DNA from 2 places in the Paenibacillus sp. FSL W7-1088 genome. Region 2 is predicted to be linked to the other one. Evidence: a T-box and tRNA genes for the amino acid it is inferred to sense, from the RefSeq annotation. Region 2 holds a T-box; the other holds one or more tRNA genes.

Region 1 (11,910 bases), 2.0 Mb from region 2:
GTGTTTATGCCGAACAACAGTTACTTCCTATAGTATATGATCAGGCTGTCGTTACCATTATCGGTACCTCTGAGCAAGATCATGTTCGTTTTTCACAACATCTGCATACGTTAACGGAACAACTACAACATCAGATCAGTGAGATCCTTAGTCTCCAAGTAAGCATTGGCTTCAGTCAGCCTCACGCCTCGCTATTTCAGATCCCGCAAGCTTATACGGAGGCCCGTGAAGCGCTCAAGCATCGAATGAAACTGGGAGCAGGCATCATCTTTCAATTTGAGGCGATTGATAATCGTACATCCCATTGGGCACTGCCATATCCCGAATCACTGGAGTATACGCTGATACAGGCCATCCAAAATGCCGATGCAGCCCAAGCCTCATCTCATCTCCATCAGTTGCTTGAAGTGCTGTTCGGCATGGAGTGTACACCGGAAGAATATCAGGTAGCATTTACCCGATTGTTAACACATATTTTGCAGATGATGCAGGAATCCGGTATACGACTGGGACAGATCTCCAAAGGCCATGGATCTATTTTCAATGAACTTCATGCTCTACAGTATGCAGCTGAGGTTGAGCAATGGTTTCACAATCATATCATCATACCGATCATTCTCATTCTGAAGGAAAGACAGTACGCCCAATATCAGCACATATCCGAGAAAATGATTGCCATCATTCAACAAGAATACGATAAGGATCTGACGTTGGAGGAATGCGCATCCAGACTTCATTACAATGCAAACTATCTGAGTAGTGTGTTCCGCAAAGAGACAGGCTGTGCATTCAGTGAGTATCTGACGAAGTACCGCTTTAGTATAGCTAAAAAGTGGCTCAACGAAAGCGAGCTAACGGTCAAGGATATCGCCGCACGGCTTCGTTATAACAACCCGCAGAACTTTATCCGTTCTTTTCGAAAATGGGAAGGGATTACGCCTGGACAGTATAGGGAGCGTAAGCAGAAGCCTGATCTATCCATAAAACAGTAAGCGGCTCTTTTGGGGATAAAGTACGAGGGTTATAACTATTTCTATCTATAGAAGAACGTTTGTTATTTAGTCAAAGAATAAGTTTTTTGTATCTGACCATAAAAAAGGGAGCAGTTTAACTGCTCCCTTTGCTCCCCTAACACTTCATCTAAATTAATATTACTACTGAAATGGGTCTACTGTTTTCTTGGACGTACCACTTTCATGTTCGGTTGCTCCAGTTGAATCAGAATTTTACCGAACTTCCCTCCGCGTGAGAATGTAACCAAACCATCCTTGTATGTGTCTCTGATATATTGTCCAGCCAGGGCAAGTGAACCCTCATCCGTTGGTAGTTCGTGCGTAGTAAGCCATTCCTGAAGCTTATCGACGACTTCCTCAACAGGTATCTCAATGAAACTTGTTTCTTTAGTGATTAAGGTGGTGTAAGAATAATCTTTCAAGTACAGCAGCTGTTGTATATACCCCATATCTCCCGCGTTGTATGATGGATAGACACCTAGTACCTCTTTAAGCTCATCTATTAGTGTGTGCTCTCTCGGTCCAGCTATCGTGCTGATATAGACATACTTTCGGGCAGTGCTTATGGCCTGTTCAATCGTTTCCCAATTCGACATTGCCGGGCACATGGATGCAAATGCAAAATCATATTTCTTCTCCCAACCCTTATCCTGAATCGATATGTCCTCGAATCGTTCCGAAACAATATCAATACTGGATGTAAGGGATACAGGAATTGTCTCCTTCATTAATGAAACTAAAAGTTCAGAGGGCTCTACAGCTGTAACGTTCGCTCCTTTGGTTGCAAAAGGAATTGTAAAGATGCCTGATGCTGCCCCAATGTCTAATATCGATACCCCGTCAAAACTCACTCCCTGATTTTCAATCCAGCCTATGATGCGTTCGGATCGCTTCTTTCCCTCTTCAGTAAACGACTGTTGATGATATTCTCTAGCCCATCGTTCAAATGCTGCTGTCGCGTCAAACGCCGTGCTCTTCATATTGTATTTTGAAGCTGTGGACTGATTCCTCCACGCTTCTTCCCATACAGATGGATCAAATAGAATTTCAGAATGCTTGGATACATGTTTTTCCTCAGACATGTTGCTTCACTCCATTTCTTTTATAAAATATAAATTCGAAAAAAGGATATTATTTTGTTTTGATAAGCATCTTTTATATGAATTTAAAAGAGCTATAATATCCATAATTAAACGAGGCAATATTAGAGACTTTATATATCTACAATATACTCATTCAAGTTATGAGTCAATACGTAAACAAAAGTAATTCCATCTCCTTCTATAAGCCATAATCCAAGTGCAGAGATTAGGGATTGCAATTGAGTAATTGCACAGCATCTGATAGATTGCCAGCTTACAGGTAAAGCGGTACTTACAGTTTAGAGATACCAGAATGTCATTTGCCCAAGCACATCATGTTGGATTCCCTTGCAGTAATGGTGTTGTGGTGACCTACGAAATCCATTCAGGAGCCTTGTTGCTTAACTGCCGTACTTCATCTTTTAATCCACTAAATAAAAAAAGCTCATTAGATTTTGCATCTAATGAGCTTTTCCTTACTTGCTTGAATACCGGCGAGAGGACTCGAACCTCCACGGTTTCCCACTCGATTTTGAGTCGAGCGCGTCTGCCATTCCGCCACGCCGGCATATCATATTTTTATAAAAAATATACTGGAGGCGCCACCCAGATTCGAACTGGGGATAAAGCTTTTGCAGAGCTGTGCCTTACCACTTGGCTATGGCGCCATATTTTGGAGCGGACGACGGGAATCGAACCCGCGACCCTCGCCTTGGCAAGGCGATGCTCTACCGCTGAGCCACGTCCGCATAATGGCTGGGGATATAGGATTTGAACCTATGCATGACGGAGTCAAAGTCCGTTGCCTTACCGCTTGGCTAATCCCCAAAAAAAAACAAAGGGGCGATCGAGGGGAATTGAACCCCCGAATGCCGGATCCACAAACCGGTGCGTTAACCACTTCGCCACGATCGCCATAATACAATATGTTCTTAAAAGTTAATTGGCAGGGGCAGCAGGAATTGAACCCACACCAACGGTTTTGGAGACCGTTGTTCTACCTTTAAACTATGCCCCTAAAAACTGGTGGAGGATGATGGATTCGAACCACCGAACCCGTACGGGAGCAGATTTACAGTCTGATGCGTTTGGCCACTTCGCTAATCCTCCATAAGTGGTGCCGGCGAGAGGACTTGAACCCCCAACCTACTGATTACAAGTCAGTTGCTCTACCAGTTGAGCTACACCGGCGTATTAAGTTGTAATAAATGGTGGCTCGGGACGGAATCGAACCGCCGACACGAGGATTTTCAGTCCTCTGCTCTACCGACTGAGCTACCGAGCCAAAATAAAGTTTAATCCTGAAACGTTGCACTTTATCTAGGGCGTTCGGTGCCATATAGCAGATTTAGTGAACAGCTTCCTCATGTAAAGATTAAATGGCGGAACCGACGGGATTCGAACCCGCGATCTCCTGCGTGACAGGCAGGCATGTTAGGCCAACTACACCACGGTTCCAGATCACTTTCTTGAAAGAAAGAACAATTGCGGGGGCAGGATTTGAACCTGCGGCCTTCGGGTTATGAGCCCGACGAGCTACCGGGCTGCTCCACCCCGCGTCGTTATAAAAGTTATATGGTGGAGGCTGAGGGGTTCGAACCCCCGACCCTCTGCTTGTAAGGCAGATGCTCTCCCAGCTGAGCTAAGCCTCCGAACAACACATTTATGATCTTATCATAAAACTGCTGTGAAAATCAACTTCTTTTTTGAAGTTAAATATGACCCGTAGGGGATTCGAACCCCTGTTACCTCCGTGAAAGGGAGGTGTCTTAACCCCTTGACCAACGGGCCTTACTATGGCGGAGAGAGAGGGATTCGAACCCTCGAGACGCTTGTGGCGCCTACACGATTTCCAATCGTGCTCCTTCGGCCAACTCGGACACCTCTCCATATGGCTCCCCGAACAGGGCTCGAACCTGTGACAACTCGATTAACAGTCGAGTGCTCTACCAACTGAGCTATCAGGGAATATGATTCAGAGATTATTCTCTGAAAACTAGATCCGAAACGAAATTTGCGAGTTATAACCTGCATATCTTGGATAAGCCCTCGACCGATTAGTACTGGTCAGCTCCATGCATTGCTGCACTTCCACCCCCAGCCTATCTACCTCGTCGTCTTCAAGGGGTCTTACATACTGGGAAATCTCATCTTGAGGGGGGCTTCACGCTTAGATGCTTTCAGCGCTTATCCCTTCCGTACATAGCTACCCAGCGGTGCTCCTGGCGGAACAACTGGTACACCAGCGGTACGTCCATCCCGGTCCTCTCGTACTAAGGACAGCTCCTCTCAAATTTCCTACGCCCACGACAGATAGGGACCGAACTGTCTCACGACGTTCTGAACCCAGCTCGCGTACCGCTTTAATGGGCGAACAGCCCAACCCTTGGGACCTACTTCAGCCCCAGGATGCGATGAGCCGACATCGAGGTGCCAAACCTCCCCGTCGATGTGGACTCTTGGGGGAGATAAGCCTGTTATCCCCAGGGTAGCTTTTATCCGTTGAGCGATGGCCCTTCCATGCGGTACCACCGGATCACTAAGCCCGACTTTCGTCCCTGCTCGACTTGTAGGTCTCGCAGTCAAGCTCCCTTATGCCTTTGCACTCTTCGAATGATTTCCAACCATTCTGAGGGAACCTTTGGGCGCCTCCGTTACTCTTTAGGAGGCGACCGCCCCAGTCAAACTGCCCACCTGACACTGTCCCCGCACCGGATTACGGTACCAGGTTAGAACCTAGATACGATCAGGGTGGTATCCCAACGGTGCCTCCACGCAAGCTGGCGCTCACGCTTCAAAGGCTCCCACCTATCCTGTACAGATCGTACCCAAATTCAATATCAAGCTGCAGTAAAGCTCCATGGGGTCTTTCCGTCTTGTCGCGGGTAACCTGCATCTTCACAGGTATTAAAATTTCACCGGATCTCTCGTTGAGACAGCGCCCAAGTCGTTACGCCATTCGTGCGGGTCAGAATTTACCTGACAAGGAATTTCGCTACCTTAGGACCGTTATAGTTACGGCCGCCGTTTACTGGGGCTTCGGTTCACAGCTTCGGATTGCTCCTAACCGCTCCCCTTAACCTTCCAGCACCGGGCAGGCGTCAGCCCGTATACTTCGCCTTACGGCTTCGCACAGACCTGTGTTTTTGCTAAACAGTCGCTTGGGCCTTTTCACTGCGGCCCCCTCGTGCTATTCACACTACCGGGGCACCCCTTCTCCCGAAGTTACGGGGTCATTTTGCCGAGTTCCTTAACGAGAGTTCTTCCGCGCGCCTTAGAATTCTCTTCTCGCCTACCTGTGTCGGTTTGCGGTACGGGCACCATCACCTGGCTAGAGGCTTTTCTTGGCAGTGTGAGATCATGACCTTCGCTACTATAATTTTCGCTCCCCATCACAGTCCAGCCTTACGATGTGCGGATTTGCCTACACATCAGCCTCACTGCTTAGACGGACATCCATCAGTCCGCGTCACTACCCTGCTGCGTCCCCCCATTGCTCATAACGGCTTACGGTGGTACAGGAATTTCGACCTGTTGTCCTTCGACTACGCCTTTCGGCCTCGCCTTAGGTCCCGACTTACCCTGAGCGGACGAGCCTTCCTCAGGAACCCTTAGGCTTTCGGCGGATCAGATTCTCACTGATCTTTTCGTTACTCATACCGGCATTCTCACTTGTATAATGTCCAGCGCTCCTTACGGTACACCTTCAACCCTTATACAACGCTCCCCTACCCCTGATGCAAGCATCAAGCCATAGCTTCGGTGGTGTGTTTAGCCCCGTTACATTTTCGGCGCAGAGTCACTCGACCAGTGAGCTATTACGCACTCTTTCAATGGTGGCTGCTTCTAAGCCAACATCCTGGTTGTCTGTGCAACTCCACATCCTTTCCCACTTAACACACACTTGGGGACCTTAGCTGATGGTCTGGGCTGTTTCCCTTTTGACAATGGATCTTAGCACTCACTGTCTGACTCCCGGAAGTAAGTCTATGGCATTCGGAGTTTGACTGAGCTTGGTAACCCTTGCGGGCCCCGCACCCAATCAGTGCTCTACCTCCACGACTCTGTTTTCCGAGGCTAGCCCTAAAGCTATTTCGGGGAGAACCAGCTATCTCCGAGTTCGATTGGAATTTCTCCGCTACCCCCACCTCATCCCCGCACTTTTCAACGTGCGTGGGTTCGGGCCTCCAGTGCGTGTTACCGCACCTTCACCCTGGACAGGGGTAGATCACCCGGTTTCGGGTCTACGTCCACGTACTACATCGCCCTATTCAGACTCGCTTTCGCTGCGGCTCCGGCTCTTCACCTTAACCTTGCACGGGAACGTAACTCGCCGGTTCATTCTACAAAAGGCACGCCATCACCCCTAAAACGGGCTCTGACTTTTTGTAAGCACACGGTTTCAGGTTCTATTTCACTCCCCTTCCGGGGTGCTTTTCACCTTTCCCTCACGGTACTGCTTCACTATCGGTCGCTAGGAAGTATTTAGCCTTGGCAGATGGTCCTGCCGGATTCATACGGGGTTTCACGTGCCCCGCACTACTCGGGATACATCTCGGAGAGAGCAGGCTTTCAACTACAGGGCTTTTACCTTCTTTGGCGGGCCTTTCCAGACCTCTTCATTTAACCGGCTCCTTTGTAACTCCATGTGAGATGTCCCACAACCCCAGAGAGCAAGCTCTCTGGTTTGGGCTTCTCCGCGTTCGCTCGCCGCTACTGACGGAATCACTATTGTTTTCTCTTCCTCAGGGTACTTAGATGTTTCAGTTCCCCTGGTATGCCTCTACATAACCTATGTATTCAGTTATGAGTAACTGGAAATTACCCCAGCTGGGTTTCCCCATTCGGACACCCCCGGATCAAAGCTTGCTTACAGCTCCCCGAGGCAGTTTCGTTGTTCGCCACGTCCTTCATCGGCTCCTAGCGCCTAGGCATCCTCCGTGTGCTCTTAGTAGCTTAACCAGTTGCTCCGGTTTCGATGGCGCGCTCCGCTTGTTTTGGACTACGTCCAAAGCCAAAAGTCGCTTCCCATTCGATACCATCGCAATAGCAGTCTACCTTATAAACACTTCACTTGTTTACACAAGATCAGCTTAAAGGAATGTTCTAAATCGCAAAATTTCGTTTCGATATCTAGTTTTCAAAGAACAAGCTCCATGCAAAAGCAAGCTGTTTGAGAGTTTGAGCTCTCAAAACTGAGCAACGAGTGAGTAACTAGCCGACCTGGCTAGATTTTGTATTTGAATGTTTCCGTTACAGGAAACGATTCTCCATAGAAAGGAGGTGATCCAGCCGCACCTTCCGATACGGCTACCTTGTTACGACTTCACCCCAATCATCTATCCCACCTTCGGCGGCTGGCTCCTTGCGGTTACCCCACCGACTTCGGGTGTTATAAACTCTCGTGGTGTGACGGGCGGTGTGTACAAGACCCGGGAACGTATTCACCGCGGCATGCTGATCCGCGATTACTAGCAATTCCGACTTCATGCAGGCGAGTTGCAGCCTGCAATCCGAACTGAGACCGGCTTTTTAGGATTCGTTCCACCTCGCGGCTTCACAGCCCGTTGTACCGGCCATTGTAGTACGTGTGTAGCCCAGGTCATAAGGGGCATGATGATTTGACGTCATCCCCACCTTCCTCCGGTTTGTCACCGGCAGTCACCTTAGAGTGCCCACCCGAAGTGCTGGCAACTAAGATCAAGGGTTGCGCTCGTTGCGGGACTTAACCCAACATCTCACGACACGAGCTGACGACAACCATGCACCACCTGTCTCCTCTGTCCCGAAGGAAAGGTACATCTCTGTACCGGTCAGAGGGATGTCAAGACCTGGTAAGGTTCTTCGCGTTGCTTCGAATTAAACCACATACTCCACTGCTTGTGCGGGTCCCCGTCAATTCCTTTGAGTTTCAGTCTTGCGACCGTACTCCCCAGGCGGAGTGCTTAATGTGTTAACTTCGGCACCAAGGGTATCGAAACCCCTAACACCTAGCACTCATCGTTTACGGCGTGGACTACCAGGGTATCTAATCCTGTTTGCTCCCCACGCTTTCGCGCCTCAGCGTCAGTTACAGCCCAGAGAGTCGCCTTCGCCACTGGTGTTCCTCCACATATCTACGCATTTCACCGCTACACGTGGAATTCCACTCTCCTCTTCTGCACTCAAGTCACCCAGTTTCCAGTGCGATCCGGGGTTGAGCCCCGGGATTAAACACCAGACTTAAATGACCGCCTGCGCGCGCTTTACGCCCAATAATTCCGGACAACGCTTGCCCCCTACGTATTACCGCGGCTGCTGGCACGTAGTTAGCCGGGGCTTTCTTCTCAGGTACCGTCACCTTGAGAGCAGTTACTCTCCCAAGCGTTCTTCCCTGGCAACAGAGCTTTACGATCCGAAAACCTTCATCACTCACGCGGCATTGCTCCGTCAGGCTTTCGCCCATTGCGGAAGATTCCCTACTGCTGCCTCCCGTAGGAGTCTGGGCCGTGTCTCAGTCCCAGTGTGGCCGATCACCCTCTCAGGTCGGCTACGCATCGTCGCCTTGGTGAGCCGTTACCCCACCAACTAGCTAATGCGCCGCAGGCCCATCCCCAAGTGACAGATTGCTCCGTCTTTCCAGTTTCCTTCAGGAGAAGAAAACAACTATTCGGTATTAGCTACCGTTTCCGGTAGTTGTCCCAAGCTTGAGGGCAGGTTGCCTACGTGTTACTCACCCGTCCGCCGCTAACCATCAGAGAAGCAAGCTTCTCATCAAGTCCGCTCGACTTGCATGTATTAGGCATGCCGCCAGCGTTCGTCCTGAGCCAGGATCAAACTCTCCAATAAAGTATTGAAAAGAGCGATAAGCTCATTTTGAAACTGACGAGATTAAAAATCTCATTTATTTTGCTTTGAAAGCATACAGCCCGAAGGCTTGTACCGATTTCTCAGCGTCGATCTTGCAAGCAAGATCGTTACTCACTCGTTGTTCAGTTTTCAAAGATCAAACTCGATTTGTGTTACTCTTTTTCGTCTCAACCGTGTTTTCGGCGGCGACTTAAATAATGTATCACATTTCGTTTATTTTCGTCAAGAACTTTTTTTTAATTTCTTTTTTGAAGCTTTTAGTTCTTCACTAATTCCCTATGCAGAATTTATCATTTGTTGACGATAAGCTCGTTTGAGGAACGAAATATAATGTATCATATTTCCTGAATAAGAGTCAACCTCTTTTTATAAATTATTAAACAAACAAAAAAGGAAGGTTTCCCCTCCCACTTTATAATCCATATAACGTCAGGCTTCACGAATAATTAGGCCTCAATCCAATAGCGGATTTCTCGTCCATCTCCTCCTATAAAGGATGGCCACCCTGCCGATTCTTTTACTATAGAACGAAACACCAGCTTACGAAGGATAAGCGGTAAATCCTCCCGTACAAATCTCAACTGTGGATGATGGACAAGTTCATCCATACCCCACGGCTCCCTTCGACTTCCCAGCACACGCAGAAGCAAGCCGGAACAATCACTCATTTTGGACATCACTGAGAATTCACAAGCAAGCAGCACAAGCTCGACTCTCTGTTCCAGCGTCTCCGAGCTTACTGTAAGTTCCTGATAGAGCTTCCACAAGGCGCGATCCAAACTCTGCACATGTGTCCAGACGGCATGATCCGGGTATATACCCTGTTCAATAAGTACAATTCTAGCCCAGTTCCCCAGAGCTTCTAGCACATTGTAATAGGCATCAACAACATGGCCCTCTTGAATGTAACGTTTGGCTTCCACATACATTCTCAAAAAACTGGCGAATTCATGCAGCAGCTTTTGCTCACGTAATTCGGTTCCAAAAGCAGATAGTTCCTCTCGCAAAGCGCTCAAAGCGTTATCCGCTTCCCAAATGATCTCACCTTCAATCAGGCACTGCATGATGTTATTGTTATCCCCCGTAATTACACTGCACTGCAGCTCATGACGGCTGACATAGATCATTTGATAACGAAGATCACCATATTTGTAGTGTCCAACCTTGGATATCAACTGGTCGGTATTATGAACAACAAGTACGAGCAATTCAAAATCCTGGATTAGGGAGCCGTGGAATCGATCTCCCGGGTGGGAATAAGCGATAGCCCCAACTGCCCCTGTCTCTTCCGACTGTTCGGACAAAAAAGCAAGGTTCTTTAGTTCCACGATTCCCTCCATACAATTCATGGCAGATAAGCGCCAAGTCAGTTATAATGTAATTCTACATGCAGACTGAAGTTTCCTTCTTATCCAGGTCCGATACTACTCATACGATAGGAGCATTTTTCATGATTTTTAAATCAGCAAAAATTAATGCTTTTCGCACTTGGGGACTACTACTGACCATGCTAGGCATGGGCCTAATGGTACTGGGAACTGCCGGAATTGTGTTCTGGGGACACGCGGGCAAAGTATTTGCCGCTGTGGGACTCGTCATCGGCCTGATTGCCATGATGGCTAGTCTGGCCATTTATTTCTGGGCTGGTATGCTTTCCACAAGCGCAGTACAAGTAGACTGTCCGGAATGTGGCAAGTTAACCAAAATGCTCGGCAAGACGGATCGTTGTATGTTCTGTCATACCATCCTTACCCTGGACCCTAATCAAGCCAATACAACCAGTTCACAACTGAAAGCGCATTCCACACCTCAATCCCCTTCCCCTTCCGACACAGATCATGGCATAAGTTCCAACAGCTAGAGATGTACTTCATCAAAGCCCATAGACAGAAAAAAGGCCCGGTATCTTCACCGGACCTTTTTTGAATTTCAGAAAGACTTTTAAAAATTTATTAATATATAAGTTCAATTGAGCTATTTCATGTTTATTTCATTTCGAATACCCTGCTTGTTTTAACGTCTCCCATGCCGATGCATTGGCGAAACTTCGATTCCATGCAGCTACCCCACCCAATTTCAACGAAGCAACCAAATCAACGCGTGCCTGAAGCGAAACGGCGTCTTCTATCCAAATTTTCTTGGTGGCCCCATCCTCCGAATATTCCAAATAATTCTGTCCGCTTTGTTTATCCAGAACAGGTTTGAGTTTCTTTTCCTTGATCAGGTCTGTTACAGTGCTCATACCTACCGCTTTGGAAGACACTTTCACTTCGCCTTGATCATTAGTCTCTTCCGTCCAAATTCGAGTATATAGCGGCACAGCCATAATCAACTTGTTCGAAGGTACTTCATCCTCTTCCAGGATCCGTCTCATAGAAGACTCGGTCCAAGGAAGCGAGGCAACCGAACCGGCTTTTGGACTCGCAGCCCAATGCTCGTCATACGCCATAACGACAATATAATCGGCAAAAGAGCCTAACGAGCGACGATCCAGAAAAGCGGACCACATCTCGCTGTTCGATTTCGGTGTTACATCAACCGAGAGCATCAAGCCATGAATGCGTGCCATCGCTTTGATTTCGCGAACAAATTGAGTGATATTCGGTCCATCGTCTGTATAGACGTTCTCAAAGTCAATGTTAATGCCGTCCAAATGATAAGTCTGTGCATACTCCAGCATCTGCTCAATAATATGCGTACGTGTCTCATATGAGGCGACGGCTTCTTTCGTAATATCCGGATCAAAGCTGTTATCCATCAGACCCCACACTTCCATGCCGGAACGGTGAGCCCAGTTGACGTATGCTTTATCCCCTTTGCTTTTTACGTTACCTTGTCCATCTGTAATATGGAACCATGTGGGGCTGACCACATTGACTCCAGGCATCTTGCCGATTGAAGACACATCAGGCTGTCGATTGTATACAGCTTCCCAAACCAGATTGACCGGTTTATTCTGCCACTTT
Region 2 (11,910 bases):
TCCATTCCAGCATTTGTTCCATAGGGTGAGCCGTACCAAACTTGAACCGGATTTCCCGTTCTTTGCCCCACTGGGATTTTAGATGATCCAACCCGCCATCATAAATGATATTGCCCGCATCGAGCATAATAACTCTTGAACATAAAGCTTCGATGTCCTGCAGATCGTGGGTTGTCAGCAAAATGGTTGTTCCATGTTCCTTATTCATGTCTTTCAGGAATTCGCGGATTTCCGACTTCACCACAATATCCAGACCAATGGTTGGCTCATCCAGAAACACAATATCCGGATTGTGCAGCAGCGCAGCGACCAGCTCACAGCGCATACGCTGTCCAAGACTGAGCTTACGCACCGGACGGTTCAGCAGATCCTGAAGCTGCAACCGCTCCACTAATTCATCCAGACGTTTGCGGAAATCGACCTCGCCTACTCGATACACCTTGCGCAGCAGATGGAAGGATTCAATGACTCCGATATCCCACCAGAGCTGGCTGCGTTGACCGAATACGACACCAATATTCTGCACAAACTTTTCACGTTCCTGATACGGAACATATCCACCAACCGATATTTGCCCTGAAGTAGGCACCAAAATGCCGGTCAACATCTTAATTGTTGTTGATTTACCGGCACCGTTCTCCCCAATATATCCGCATATTTCGCCTTGCGGAATTTGAAATGAAATATCATTTACAGCCAAGACCTCCTGGTATTGACGTGCAAACAGATCCTGGAATGCGCCCTTAAGCCCTCCTCGACTTTTCTGGACGCTAAACGACTTGCGTAAATCTTTGACATCAATCGCCAGCATGATTATACCTCACTTGGATTTTGTTGAAATTGCTTGTAGCCCAAAAAGAAATTATAATAGTATCAGTCAAAATTCAGCAAGCTTTAAAAATAGTCTGAGGCTGCGTCCTCTGTTGCATCTCACAGATAGGTCGTGTACGGAAAGCCCCGGCTAGATCAAATTGGACTCATTTTCATTTATTTTGAATACAAAGGAGAGCTAGCATGACCAGAAAGACGAAGAGAACCATTTGGATTTCTCTTGCCGCCTTCGTGCTGATTGTTGGAGGCGCTGCGGCATTTTATTTCGGTTCTATTCTCAATCAGTTGAATGGCTTGCAAAAGGAAGGCGATGAATCGCCGTTTGCCGGTATCGAAAATGTTGAAAAAGTAAGTACACCGGATCCTCCGAAATGGGAAGGCACCGAGACGGTAAATATTCTCGTTATGGGTGTGGATGCCCGCGGGCTGGAGAAGGGGGAAGTCCCTCGTTCTGACAGCATGATGGTCGTTTCGCTTGACCCACTCACCAAAAAAATTAATCTATTCTCCATTCTGCGTGACACATACGTCAACATTGACGGATATGGCAAGGAACGCATCAATACTGCCATTACCCATGGTCCCAACGTGGCAATGAAAGCTGCCGGAGACCTGCTGGGTATCCCTGTCCAGTATTATGTGTATACCGATTTCCAAGGATTCATCAAATTGGTGGATGCCGTTGGCGGTGTGGATTTTGACGTAGAGAAGGACATGCACTATACAAGTAAAGCGGACAATAATGAATACGATATTGATCTAAAAAAAGGCTACCAGCATTTGGACGGTAATACAGCTCTCATGTACGTTCGATTCCGTCATGATGCCATGTCGGATTATGCCCGCTCTGAGCGGCAGCGCGAGTTCCTGAAAGCTGTAGCAGCGAAAATGCAGTCAACAACAACGATTGCCAAACTACCTTCCATTCTGGAAGAAGTAAATCCTTATGTAGATACCAATCTGACCCTCTCCGATATGTGGAAACTGGGCGGACTTGGATATCAGAGCAGCATGAACGGCAGCGAGCAAATTCCGCCAATGAAAATGCTCAAGGAAGAACGTACACCTGGTGGAGCTGAGGTGCTGTCGGTAACCAACGAGGAAAAACTCAAGCAATATATTCAAGATATCATTCATCCTCCTGTTCAAGAAGAAGGCAGTACTACCGGAGCCGAAGACAAAACGGCAAGTGGTGACGAACAAGACTCCAAGCAACCTGCACAGTAATGAAGTGCAACACGCAGAGGGCAGCCCATATGCTGCCCTCTCGCTGTGTTTTGTTGATCTAATATGAAAGGAAGTTATCTTATGAATCCATCACGTTCCCGTTCCGAGCTTTTATACGAAGAAGCACTTCAACATATTGTAGGAGGTGTCAACAGCCCCTCCCGTTCATTTAAAGCGGTGGGTGGTGGTGCACCTGTATTTATGAAAAAGGCACACGGTGCACACTTCTGGGATGTCGATGACAACCGTTATATCGATTATCTCGCGGCCTACGGTCCGATTGTTACAGGACATGCTCACCCTCATATTACCCAGGCGATTACCGAGGCAGCAGCAAATGGTGTGCTGTACGGTACACCTACTGAGCTTGAGATCAAGCTCGCCAAAATGCTGAAAGAAGCCATTCCTTCCATGGACAAGGTTCGTTTTGTAAACTCCGGTACAGAAGCAGTCATGACTACCATCCGGGTTGCCCGTGCCTACACCAAACGTAATAAAATTGTGAAATTCGCCGGATGTTACCATGGTCACTCCGATCTGGTCCTTGTGGCAGCAGGTTCGGGGCCGTCCACGCTGGGTATTCCCGATAGTGCAGGCATTCCGACAAGCATTGCCCACGAAGTCATCACAGTACCGTTCAACGATCTGGACAGCCTGAAAGCGGCTCTGGAGCGTTGGGGCGATGATGTCGCCGCAGTTATGGTTGAACCGATTGTCGGCAACTTCGGTATGGTTATGCCAGAACCCGGCTTCCTGGAAGGACTCTGTGCCATGACACGGGACAATGGCTCGCTTGTCATTTACGATGAGGTCATTACAGCCTTCCGTTTCCACTATGGTTCCACACAGACGTACGCGGGACTGGACAATCATGCGGAGATCGAACCGGATCTGACTGCACTTGGCAAAATCATTGGCGGCGGTCTGCCAATCGGTGCTTACGGCGGTCGTAAACAGGTCATGGAGCAGGTTGCTCCACTCGGCCCTGCCTATCAAGCCGGAACGATGGCTGGTAACCCTGCGTCTATCTCTGCGGGTATCGCTTGTCTGGAGGTTCTGCAAGGCGAAGGTGTATATGCGGAGATGGAACGTCTAGCCATTGATCTGACAACAGGCCTTCAGGCTTCTGCGGATCGTCATGGCATTGCGTTAACCATTAACCGAATTCGTGGTGCCTTTTCCACTCACTTCTGTGACCATCCGATTACGAACTATGATCAAGCCCAGGACACCGATGGTGAACAGTTCGCTTCCTTCTTCCGTCATATGTTAAATCGTGGCATTAATCTGGCTCCTTCTAAATATGAAGCCTGGTTCCTGACCACTGCACATACGGACAAGGATGTTGCGGAAACACTCGAAGCCGCAGAAGCTTCCTTCAAAGCTATGGCTCAGGCGTAAACGGTTATCTAAACCATTCACATATCGCATCATAGCAGGCATTATTGAAATTTACCTGATGAAATAAGGCGTCCCCCAAGCGATTAATCCGCTGGTGTGGACGCCTTTTGCAATTTTGCTATTTCCTCACGGATAATCCGCAGCCCTTCCTTGATCCGCTGCTTTGGAACATTGGATATGTTTAACCGCAGCATTTTATCCTGATGTATCTCCTGTGCACCTTCCGGATAATATCGTTCTGTTGTATCGGCAATGACTCCCCGTTGATCCAACCGGGACAGCAAGACCCTGAGCGGCATATCCTTAGGCAGTGGCAGAACCGTATGCTCCCCTCCTGTGCGCGGTGCTTTCACAAATGGACTGAAGTCCGGGAAGGCATTAAGCTGTTCATACAATTTGTTCATCCGGGCAGCATAGCGGCTGCGGATGACTTTGCCATGGTGAGCAAACATCCCGTTACGGATGTAGACCTCAAGTGCTGCCTGAGACAATACCGCTGTGTCAATGTCGAGCATTTTTTTGTATTTATTAAATGATGCAGTAAGACTTGCAGGCAGAATAGCCACGCCAATCCGCAGGCCGGGAAACAGGATTTTGGAGTAACTTTTCAGATAAATGACTCGCCCTTCCGTATCATACGACCATAACGGGTCCTGCTTTGTGTTCTCTTCCAGATCAGCCAAGAAATCGTCCTCTACCAGATAGACATCGTAACGCTGCGCCAGGCGGATCAATTTTTTCTTCTCAGCTGCCGTCAGGGAAGTCCCAATCGGGTTGTGAAAACGCGGCATGACATAAAAAAATTTGATGTCTCCTTCGCGGAACTGTCGTTCGAGCGCCTCCCAATCCAGGCCATCCAGCGAGCGTCTCACACCAGCAATCGGTACATTCAGTCCTTGTAGAAGCGAAGGCATATTATGATAACCCGGCAGTTCCAGCATCACCTGCTTTTTCCCATTCGGAAAAGGCATTAGCGCCAGCACAGCAAGGGCCTGCTGTACCCCTGACGTAATAAAGAACTGTTCCTGCCGGGCAAACACCTGATAATCGGCGAATTGCTTCTCCAGCAATTCAATCAAGGAAGGCAAGCCTCTCTCCGTTCCGTACAAGAACAGGTCGGCCTGTTTCTTCGCCATTGCCTCATCCACACAATGGCGAAAATCGGAATACGGGAACACTCGCGGATCAGGAGCTGCGGAGGCAAAATCCAGCGGCCCCTGCCACTCTCCATCCTCCACCTCGGCTCCATTCTGAACCGCATAATACCCGGACTGGGGCACCGCGTAGACCAGATGCCGCTCCTCCAGCCACTCGTACGCGCGTATGGCTGTACTCACACTACATTGATATTGCTCAGCCAGAACACGTACAGCCGGCAGTTTGATGCCTTTATCCTGCCATTGTCCACTGTTCTGCTGCCGCAATTGGTCCTGAATCCATTCCTTCAGTGATTCGGCGATAATCTCGTATTTTCTCATTGGATTCTGCCTCTCCTCCGACTTCAGCATTGCCTTAAGTGTACCGGTACAGTAATCGTTTTTGTCTATTGTACCACTATTGGTCTGGCAGTATATTGAATAAGGTCAGATCGCACACATTGGAGGAAACCTTATGAACAATAGCCAAACTAGAACTTACGCATATGTAGCAGCTGTTTTATACGCAGCCATTATTGGCTTATCCTTTTTATTTGTCAAAATGACGGTGAGTGTCGCACATCCCATTGATGTACTTGCCCATCGTTTTGCTTTGTCATTGCTCGTAGTCAGCATCCCTGTCGTTTTTGGATGGATCAAGATCAAGCTAACCCTTCGAGATCTGTGGCGTATCATTCCGTTAGGACTGCTCTCTCCTGTTTTGTTCTTTGCCTTTCAGGCATTCGGGTTAGTCTCATCCAACTCATCGGAAGCAGGGATTATCCAGGCGATGGCCCCCATATTCACACTTGTGTTGGCCTCTATCTTTCTAAAGGAACGCACATCCATACCGCAAAAACTGTTCCTGTTGTTGTCTGTGGCGGGTGTAATCTTTATTTTTATGATGAAAGGGAACGGGATGTCAGCAGGCAATTTTAAAGGTATTGCTTTACTGCTGCTCTCCACGGTGTGTTTTGCAGGTTATGGTGTATTGGCAAGACCCTTGGCGCAGAAATATAAACCGATGGAATTGACCTGGGTGACCCTGATGGTTGGATTTATCGTCTTCAACGCAGCTTCCCTGATTCGTCACGCATCGAGCGGAACCATGATGGATTATGTGAAGCCACTCGGAGATGCATCTTACCTGGGAGCACTGGCCTATCTGGCCGTCCTCTCCACCATGTTCTCCACGCTGCTGGCGAGTTATGCCCTGACTCATCTGGAAGCTTCCAAAATGAGTGTATTCAGTAATTTGTCCACACTCATTTCGATCGCTGGCGGAGCCTGGATATTGCATGAACCCGTTCATGGATACCACTTTATTGGAGCCCTGCTGATCATCGCTGGTGTGCTTGGCACCAATATGAGCGGAAGAAAACGCGGGCTGGTCAAACCAGATCAAGCGTGATACAATGTGAAAAATTGTAAACGGACGTTATCAACAATGATGAAGAGAAGTACACAGGATTAGATACCTCAGAGAGCCGGCGGATGGTGTGAGCAGGTGTATCGGTCATGTGGAAATGGACTTCGGAGTTCCGAGTTGAACCCGTTCTGCCACCTAACTCAGGAGCGCGGATCGTCAGTAGGCAAGGCGGCATGTTCAGCCGTTATCCATGGACAGGATATCGATAAGGCATATGTGGGCTTTCCGCATATATTCATCCGTATCCCTCAAGTGGGCCGCAACCAGCGGCCAATTAAGGTGGCACCGCGAAGTATAAGCTTCGTCCTTCTGTTCTGTTCCCGTCTGGGAAACAGGATGAAGGACGAGGCTTTTTTTGATTTAATTTATGTACCCAAAACTGTTGCAGGCTGAAAGGAGGTGATGGTCGTGGAAGACGGCTGGTGGCGTCAGCAATTAAGGATCGACAAATCACAACATCAAAGGAGAATGAACCATGAACAAGAACAAAGACATTATTTTAACCGGAGACCGGACAACCGGACAGCTTCATCTCGGCCATTACGTGGGCAGCCTGCGCAGTCGGGTGCAATTGCAGGATGAGTACAAAACGTATATTTTACTGGCTGATGTACAGGCGCTCACGACCCACTATGATCAACCGGGGCTGATTGCAGACAGCGTACATCAAGTGACACTTGATTATCTTGCCGTAGGGATCGATCCCCATAAATCCACGCTGTTCATCCAGTCGATGATTCCGGAAATTGCCGAGCTGACTGTCATTTTCTCCATGTTTATCACGGTGAACAGTCTTCGGCATAATCCCACGATTAAAAACGAAGCACGTGACCGTGGCTATAAGGATCTCTATTACGGATTTCTCGGTTATCCCGTCAGTCAGGCTGCGGATATTGCATTCTGCAAAGCAACCCTTGTTCCGGCAGGCGAAGACCAGATCCCACATATCGAAACAGCGCGGAAACTTGTTCGGCGTTTCAATGAACTATATGCGCCCGTTCTGCCTGAACCACGTATTCTGACCGGAGAACGGCTGGGCGGACTGGATGGCGTGGGCAAAATGAGCAAAAGCATGGGCAACGCCATTTCGTTGAATGCTCATCCTGATGATGTGTATGCCAAGCTGTCCAGAGCGAAAACCGATCCTGCCCGCATTCATCGTTCTGACCCGGGGCATCCGGATATTTGTCCGGTGTTTGCCTATCACCAGCTGTTTCGAAAGGATGAAGCCGCTGAGATTCATACGAGCTGCAGTGACGGCACCATTGGATGCAAGGACTGCAAGAAGATGGCGGGCAATGCAATTAACGAACTGCTCTCTCCTTTCCGTGAACGGCGAAATTACTATGAACAACGTGGGCATGAAGTGAAAGAAATCCTCGTGGAAGGCACACGTCAGGCCCGTCAGGCTGCACGTGAGACAATGCTTGAGGTTCGAGAAGCGATGGGGATACGTTATTTCGACTGACAGTATGAGAAGGCTTATTCACGTTAACACTGCTGAGAACAGTATATTGGGAAAAGAGGTACCCTCAGCATGAAACCAACACAGCCTTCTTTTTTGCAAGCCATGATGTTAATAATGTTATCTGTCGGCCTGATCAGCCACGTCCTGATCATCCCTGCTCTTTTGTCTTCGGCCAAAAGAGATGCATGGATATCCGTTCTGTTGTCTGCAGGGCCCTATCTTATATTCACGCTGATGCTTGCGTATGTCTCTCGTTTTCTCCAGCACCAAACCCTGCATGAATGGCTGACTTCCCATCTTGGCAAGCCTCTTGGCATGCTGTTTCGGGTGGGAAACAGCCTCTTTTTTCTGTCCGTAATCTACTTCACTCTGCATGATACCACCACTTGGGCCAAAACCAATTACCTGACGGAGACACCCGTATTGGTTACAAGCATTGCCCTGATGACTCTTTGTGCCTATGCAGCCTATAAAGGTATACGTTCTCTGGCATTTACAGCAGGATTGATCCTGCCACTGGTTGTGCTGCTTGGCTTCTATGTCGCAATCGTTAATTCACAATACAAAGATTACAGTCGTCTGCTGCCTGTGCTTGAACATGGCTGGCACCCTGTGCTTCATGGTACAGTCTACAGCCTTTCAGGCATGTTTGAGCTGCTGTTCATCTGGTACTTGCAGCCCCACCTCTCCAAGCGGATACGTGTATGGCAATACCTGATGCTCGCGTTCATTATTCTTGGGCTGACCCTTGGCCCGCTCATTGGGGCGATCGTGGAATTCGATCCTTTTGAAGCTGCCAAAATGCGATATCCCGCCTTTGAAGAATGGCGAATTGCCTCCTTGGGCAAATATATTGCCCAGACCGATTTCTTTTCCATCTACCAGTGGCTGGCCGGTTCTTTTACCCGGATTAGTCTGGCCATGTATATTGTAGTAGAAATTTGGAATATTAAGAGCGCCTCCAGAAGGATCATATGTTGTGCCACTCTTGTCGTCTTATTTATTCTTTCCATGCTGTATCCTCTGGATGATATGACATTCGAAAAGCTGCTTGTCCAATACATATTCCCGTTCAATCTCATGTATCTGAGCGGACTAGCGGTAGTTGCAACAGCCGTTGCATACATCAGTTCACGCCATCAGAGGAGGAAACATCATGGAGCACCAAACGATTGACACCACGTCCCATGAAACACTGCTTGCCTCTTTCGAAGAGCAGTTCAATCCCTGCGCAGATGTTGTTATTCAGACCTTTCCTGCCAAAGATGAAACCGATATGTCGGTGATTATGATCTACTGCGACGGTTTGGTGGATGGCAAACAAATCAACCAGTTTATTATCCCACGTCTGGAACAGCATTCTCTGTTCATAGAAGAAGCACATCCCAAAGAATTGGGATTAACCTTGAATCCGGTGGATGATCTCAAAGATACAGAAAATTTAAATCTGTTGATTTTTAGCGGACAATTACTGCTCATTTTCGGAAATGGTGATCAGTCCTGCAGTCTAGATATCGCGAGTATACCAGGAAGAACTCCTGAGGAATCGGCGATCGAGTCCTCGATTAAAGGGCCTCGAGATGGGTTCACTGAAGAGCTGTCCGTGAATATCGGCCTCGTTCGCAAACGAATGAAAACCTCTTCCATGTGTTATGAGAAATATGTTAAAGGTGGCCGTACCCAGACCTCCATTGGTCTATTGTATGTCAAAGACATCATTAACCCGGATATTCTGAAAGAAGCACGCCAAAATCTCGACCAAATTGAAATCGATGGTCTTCTCGGTACCTCCATTATGGAACGTGCAATTATGGGGGGAATCCGCAGCATATTTCCGCTCACGGATAATACGGAGCGACCCGATTATGTCGTGGACTCCCTTTTAAATGGGCGATTTGCTGTTCTAATTGAAGGCTCACCGGTAGCCATTATCGCTCCAACCACTCTGTTTAATCAGCTAAAGTCGCCAGAAGACGAGAGCACCCCTTTTTTCATTGTTACTTTTGAGCGAATTTTGCGCATTTCCGGATTACTGATTGCCTGCTTCTTTCCTGCCTTTTATATCGGCCTGACCAGTTTCAATGTGGAACAGATCCCCCTGCCTCTGCTCGCAACCATTTCAGGTACCCGGGTGGGTCTACCTATGCCAGTAACGCTGGAAGCATTTCTAATGATATTTATGTTCGAGCTATTTAATGAAGCAGGCCGAAGGCTCCCACGAGCCTTGGGACAAACCGTCAGCGTGGTCGGTGGGCTTATTATCGGAGATGCAGCTATTCGAGCAGGAATTACTTCCCCCACGATCATTGTCACGGTGGCGATCTCGGTGATCTCCAGCTATATTTTGGTGAATACCGTGCTTAGTGGGGCTACGGCTCAAGTCCGGATAGGGATGCTGCTCATTTCTTCCATCCTTGGGTTATTCGGTTTCATCCTTGGACTGCTTGGTCTGCTGGTGCACCTCGTATCCTTGGAGTGTTATGGTGTCTCATACCTGTCACCCGTCTCTCCTTATATACCCGGCGACTTCACCCGAGCCGTATCCATGCCCCCATCCATGAAACGGACCAAGCGCCCAGCTGTACTCCATACCCAGGATTCCACTCGCCGGAGGAAACGCTCGTGACAAGATGGATGGCTAAAGTTAGCTTGTTAATAAGCTGCTTTATCCTGTTGACCGGGTGCTGGGATTCCAAAGAGGTTCAGAGCATTAACTTTATCACGGCTGTAGGGATAGATTATGTAGACAACCATTACGTTGCTTATGCTCAACTTATTGATTTCTCCAATATTGCCAAGCAGGAAGGACCCACTTCAAGGCAAGCAAGTGATATCTGGATCGGGCGGGGTAAGGGTTCTACGCTGAGTATGGCTATTGATGACCTGTATCAAACGTCTCAGCAACAAACGCTGTGGACCCATGTAAAAGCAATTGTTTTATCCAAAAATGTGTTGAATGGACGGCTGGAGGATGTCTTCAATACACTGTTGCATTCAGGCCAACTGAGATATACCCCATGGCTCTACGGTACAGAGCGTAACATTACAGATGTACTCGCTCCCTCTGCCCTGCTGAACCAATCTGCCCAGACCATCGAGCTGTTTGAACCGATGAAGCTGTATAAGCAACATTCCGGTTATGAACCTATCCGGCTTCATCAGCTCCTTGACGGATTCCGGGAGCCTGCTTCCGTTATTCTTTTGCCGTCCGTTACCAACCAGAACGAGACCTGGTATAACGGGGATAAAGCACCTCCGCTCATTAAAATGGATGGGTTTTACGTCATTACAAACGGTAAAAATCAAGGCAGGGTAACGGGCAAAGACGCTAATGGCACACGCTTCGTGAATTATGACCGCGTCTTTCAATATCCGTTGTACGTATACAGCAGCGGGAGCAAAACGCCGGAACTGACACTTAGGCTTAATAACCCAAAGACCAAGATTAAGGCGAGGAAAGAAGGAAACGGTGTAACATTCGACCTGGTTACGTCAGTTAAAAGCGCCATCATCGAGGATCATAACTCTCACCTTTCTCCTCAAGTTATGGAAAAAGAGGCGGAGAAACAGATTGAGTCCGAAATTCGCAATACGTTTGAGAAAACCAAATCACGCAAGATTGATTCCTACGGTTTTGTGGAATATCTCTATCGCCATGACCTCCCCCTGTGGAGACAAGAGGTATATAAACGGGCAAATCCACTTGAGCGGTTTAAACTCGGTAAGGTCGAGGTCCATGTAAAAATCCTCAATGCGAGTACGTATAAATACGATGAGTAACACAAAAAGACGATCAGCAGCCTGCAGCCATGCAAGGTTACGGGTCGTCTTTTCATTTGGTGTTTCATATGTTATCCCAGTGGAAACGCCATAACACTCATGAGTGCCAGTTCAGGCTGCGTTGTATCCAGACGGCTATACTGGACGATAACAGGAATATTGCTGGAGACAGTAATGGCATAGGGTACTCCTGGAGGGATAAGTTGTTCACCTGATCTCAGCGACGCTGTCCGGATATGCTTTGTTCTCCGTGCAGGCACCTCGGCCAAGATATCTTCAAGCGGTTCTCTGTCTTCAAAGTAGATCGTTATTTGCAGCTCTGCATCCACTGCGCCTGTATTCAATACACAGATGCTCTCGTGGCTCTCCAGTGAGCCCGAGCTGTCCGGTGGAATATAACCATCGGGGATTACCCAGTAGGTGTGACCTGTCGCAGTGGAAGATGTTTTATGCGCTGAAGTGTTCGTCTGATCCTGTGCCATAACATAATTCCTCCTTTGCTAATGCAATAATTAGTTAAACGCACGGGAGTCTCGCGGGGCTGGCGCTCTGGCGGGCGGATCGGGCTGTGGGCCGCTGTTGGTTCGGGATTTCTTTTTCATTCCCCCTCAGCAGGGGAAATCCCGCTCCAAAGGCGG

Evidence for each region. The T-box of region 2 lies ahead of trpS (tryptophan--tRNA ligase). A T-box ahead of a tRNA ligase gene usually reads a tRNA of that ligase, here a tRNA-Trp.
Region 1: it has a tRNA-Trp gene. The T-box ahead of trpS (tryptophan--tRNA ligase) is inferred to sense a tRNA for this amino acid. The anticodon was not compared.

The regions. Positions count from the first base shown of each region.
Region 1 covers NZ_CP150216.1:6,093,899-6,105,808, forward strand. Annotated here, with positions in the region: gene MKY42_RS27495 (helix-turn-helix domain-containing protein) at 1-992, shown strand, start outside; gene MKY42_RS27500 (methyltransferase domain-containing protein) at 1,169-2,095, opposite strand; tRNA gene MKY42_RS27505 (tRNA-Leu) at 2,585-2,663, opposite strand; tRNA gene MKY42_RS27510 (tRNA-Cys) at 2,690-2,763, opposite strand; tRNA gene MKY42_RS27515 (tRNA-Gly) at 2,770-2,844, opposite strand; tRNA gene MKY42_RS27520 (tRNA-Gln) at 2,849-2,923, opposite strand; tRNA gene MKY42_RS27525 (tRNA-His) at 2,938-3,010, opposite strand; tRNA gene MKY42_RS27530 (tRNA-Trp) at 3,040-3,113, opposite strand; tRNA gene MKY42_RS27535 (tRNA-Tyr) at 3,120-3,205, opposite strand; tRNA gene MKY42_RS27540 (tRNA-Thr) at 3,211-3,286, opposite strand; tRNA gene MKY42_RS27545 (tRNA-Phe) at 3,305-3,380, opposite strand; tRNA gene MKY42_RS27550 (tRNA-Asp) at 3,476-3,553, opposite strand; tRNA gene MKY42_RS27555 (tRNA-Met) at 3,581-3,654, opposite strand; tRNA gene MKY42_RS27560 (tRNA-Val) at 3,672-3,747, opposite strand; tRNA gene MKY42_RS27565 (tRNA-Glu) at 3,815-3,886, opposite strand; tRNA gene MKY42_RS27570 (tRNA-Ser) at 3,893-3,984, opposite strand; tRNA gene MKY42_RS27575 (tRNA-Asn) at 3,988-4,063, opposite strand; rRNA gene MKY42_RS27580 (23S ribosomal RNA) at 4,133-7,057, opposite strand; rRNA gene MKY42_RS27585 (16S ribosomal RNA) at 7,372-8,923, opposite strand; gene MKY42_RS27590 (nucleotidyltransferase-like protein) at 9,391-10,272, opposite strand; gene MKY42_RS27595 (YgzB family protein) at 10,395-10,805, shown strand; gene MKY42_RS27600 (glycosyl hydrolase family 18 protein) at 10,935-11,910, opposite strand, start outside.
Region 2 covers NZ_CP150216.1:793,971-805,880, reverse strand. Annotated here, with positions in the region: gene MKY42_RS03760 (ABC transporter ATP-binding protein) at 1-811, opposite strand, end outside; gene MKY42_RS03755 (LCP family protein) at 1,015-2,058, shown strand; gene MKY42_RS03750 (glutamate-1-semialdehyde 2,1-aminomutase) at 2,140-3,459, shown strand; gene MKY42_RS03745 (PLP-dependent aminotransferase family protein) at 3,543-4,937, opposite strand; gene MKY42_RS03740 (DMT family transporter) at 5,071-6,006, shown strand; T-box leader at 6,034-6,336, shown strand; gene trpS (tryptophan--tRNA ligase) at 6,500-7,492, shown strand; gene MKY42_RS03730 (endospore germination permease) at 7,562-8,668, shown strand; gene MKY42_RS03725 (spore germination protein) at 8,649-10,118, shown strand; gene MKY42_RS03720 (Ger(x)C family spore germination protein) at 10,127-11,272, shown strand; gene MKY42_RS03715 (sensory rhodopsin transducer) at 11,344-11,754, opposite strand.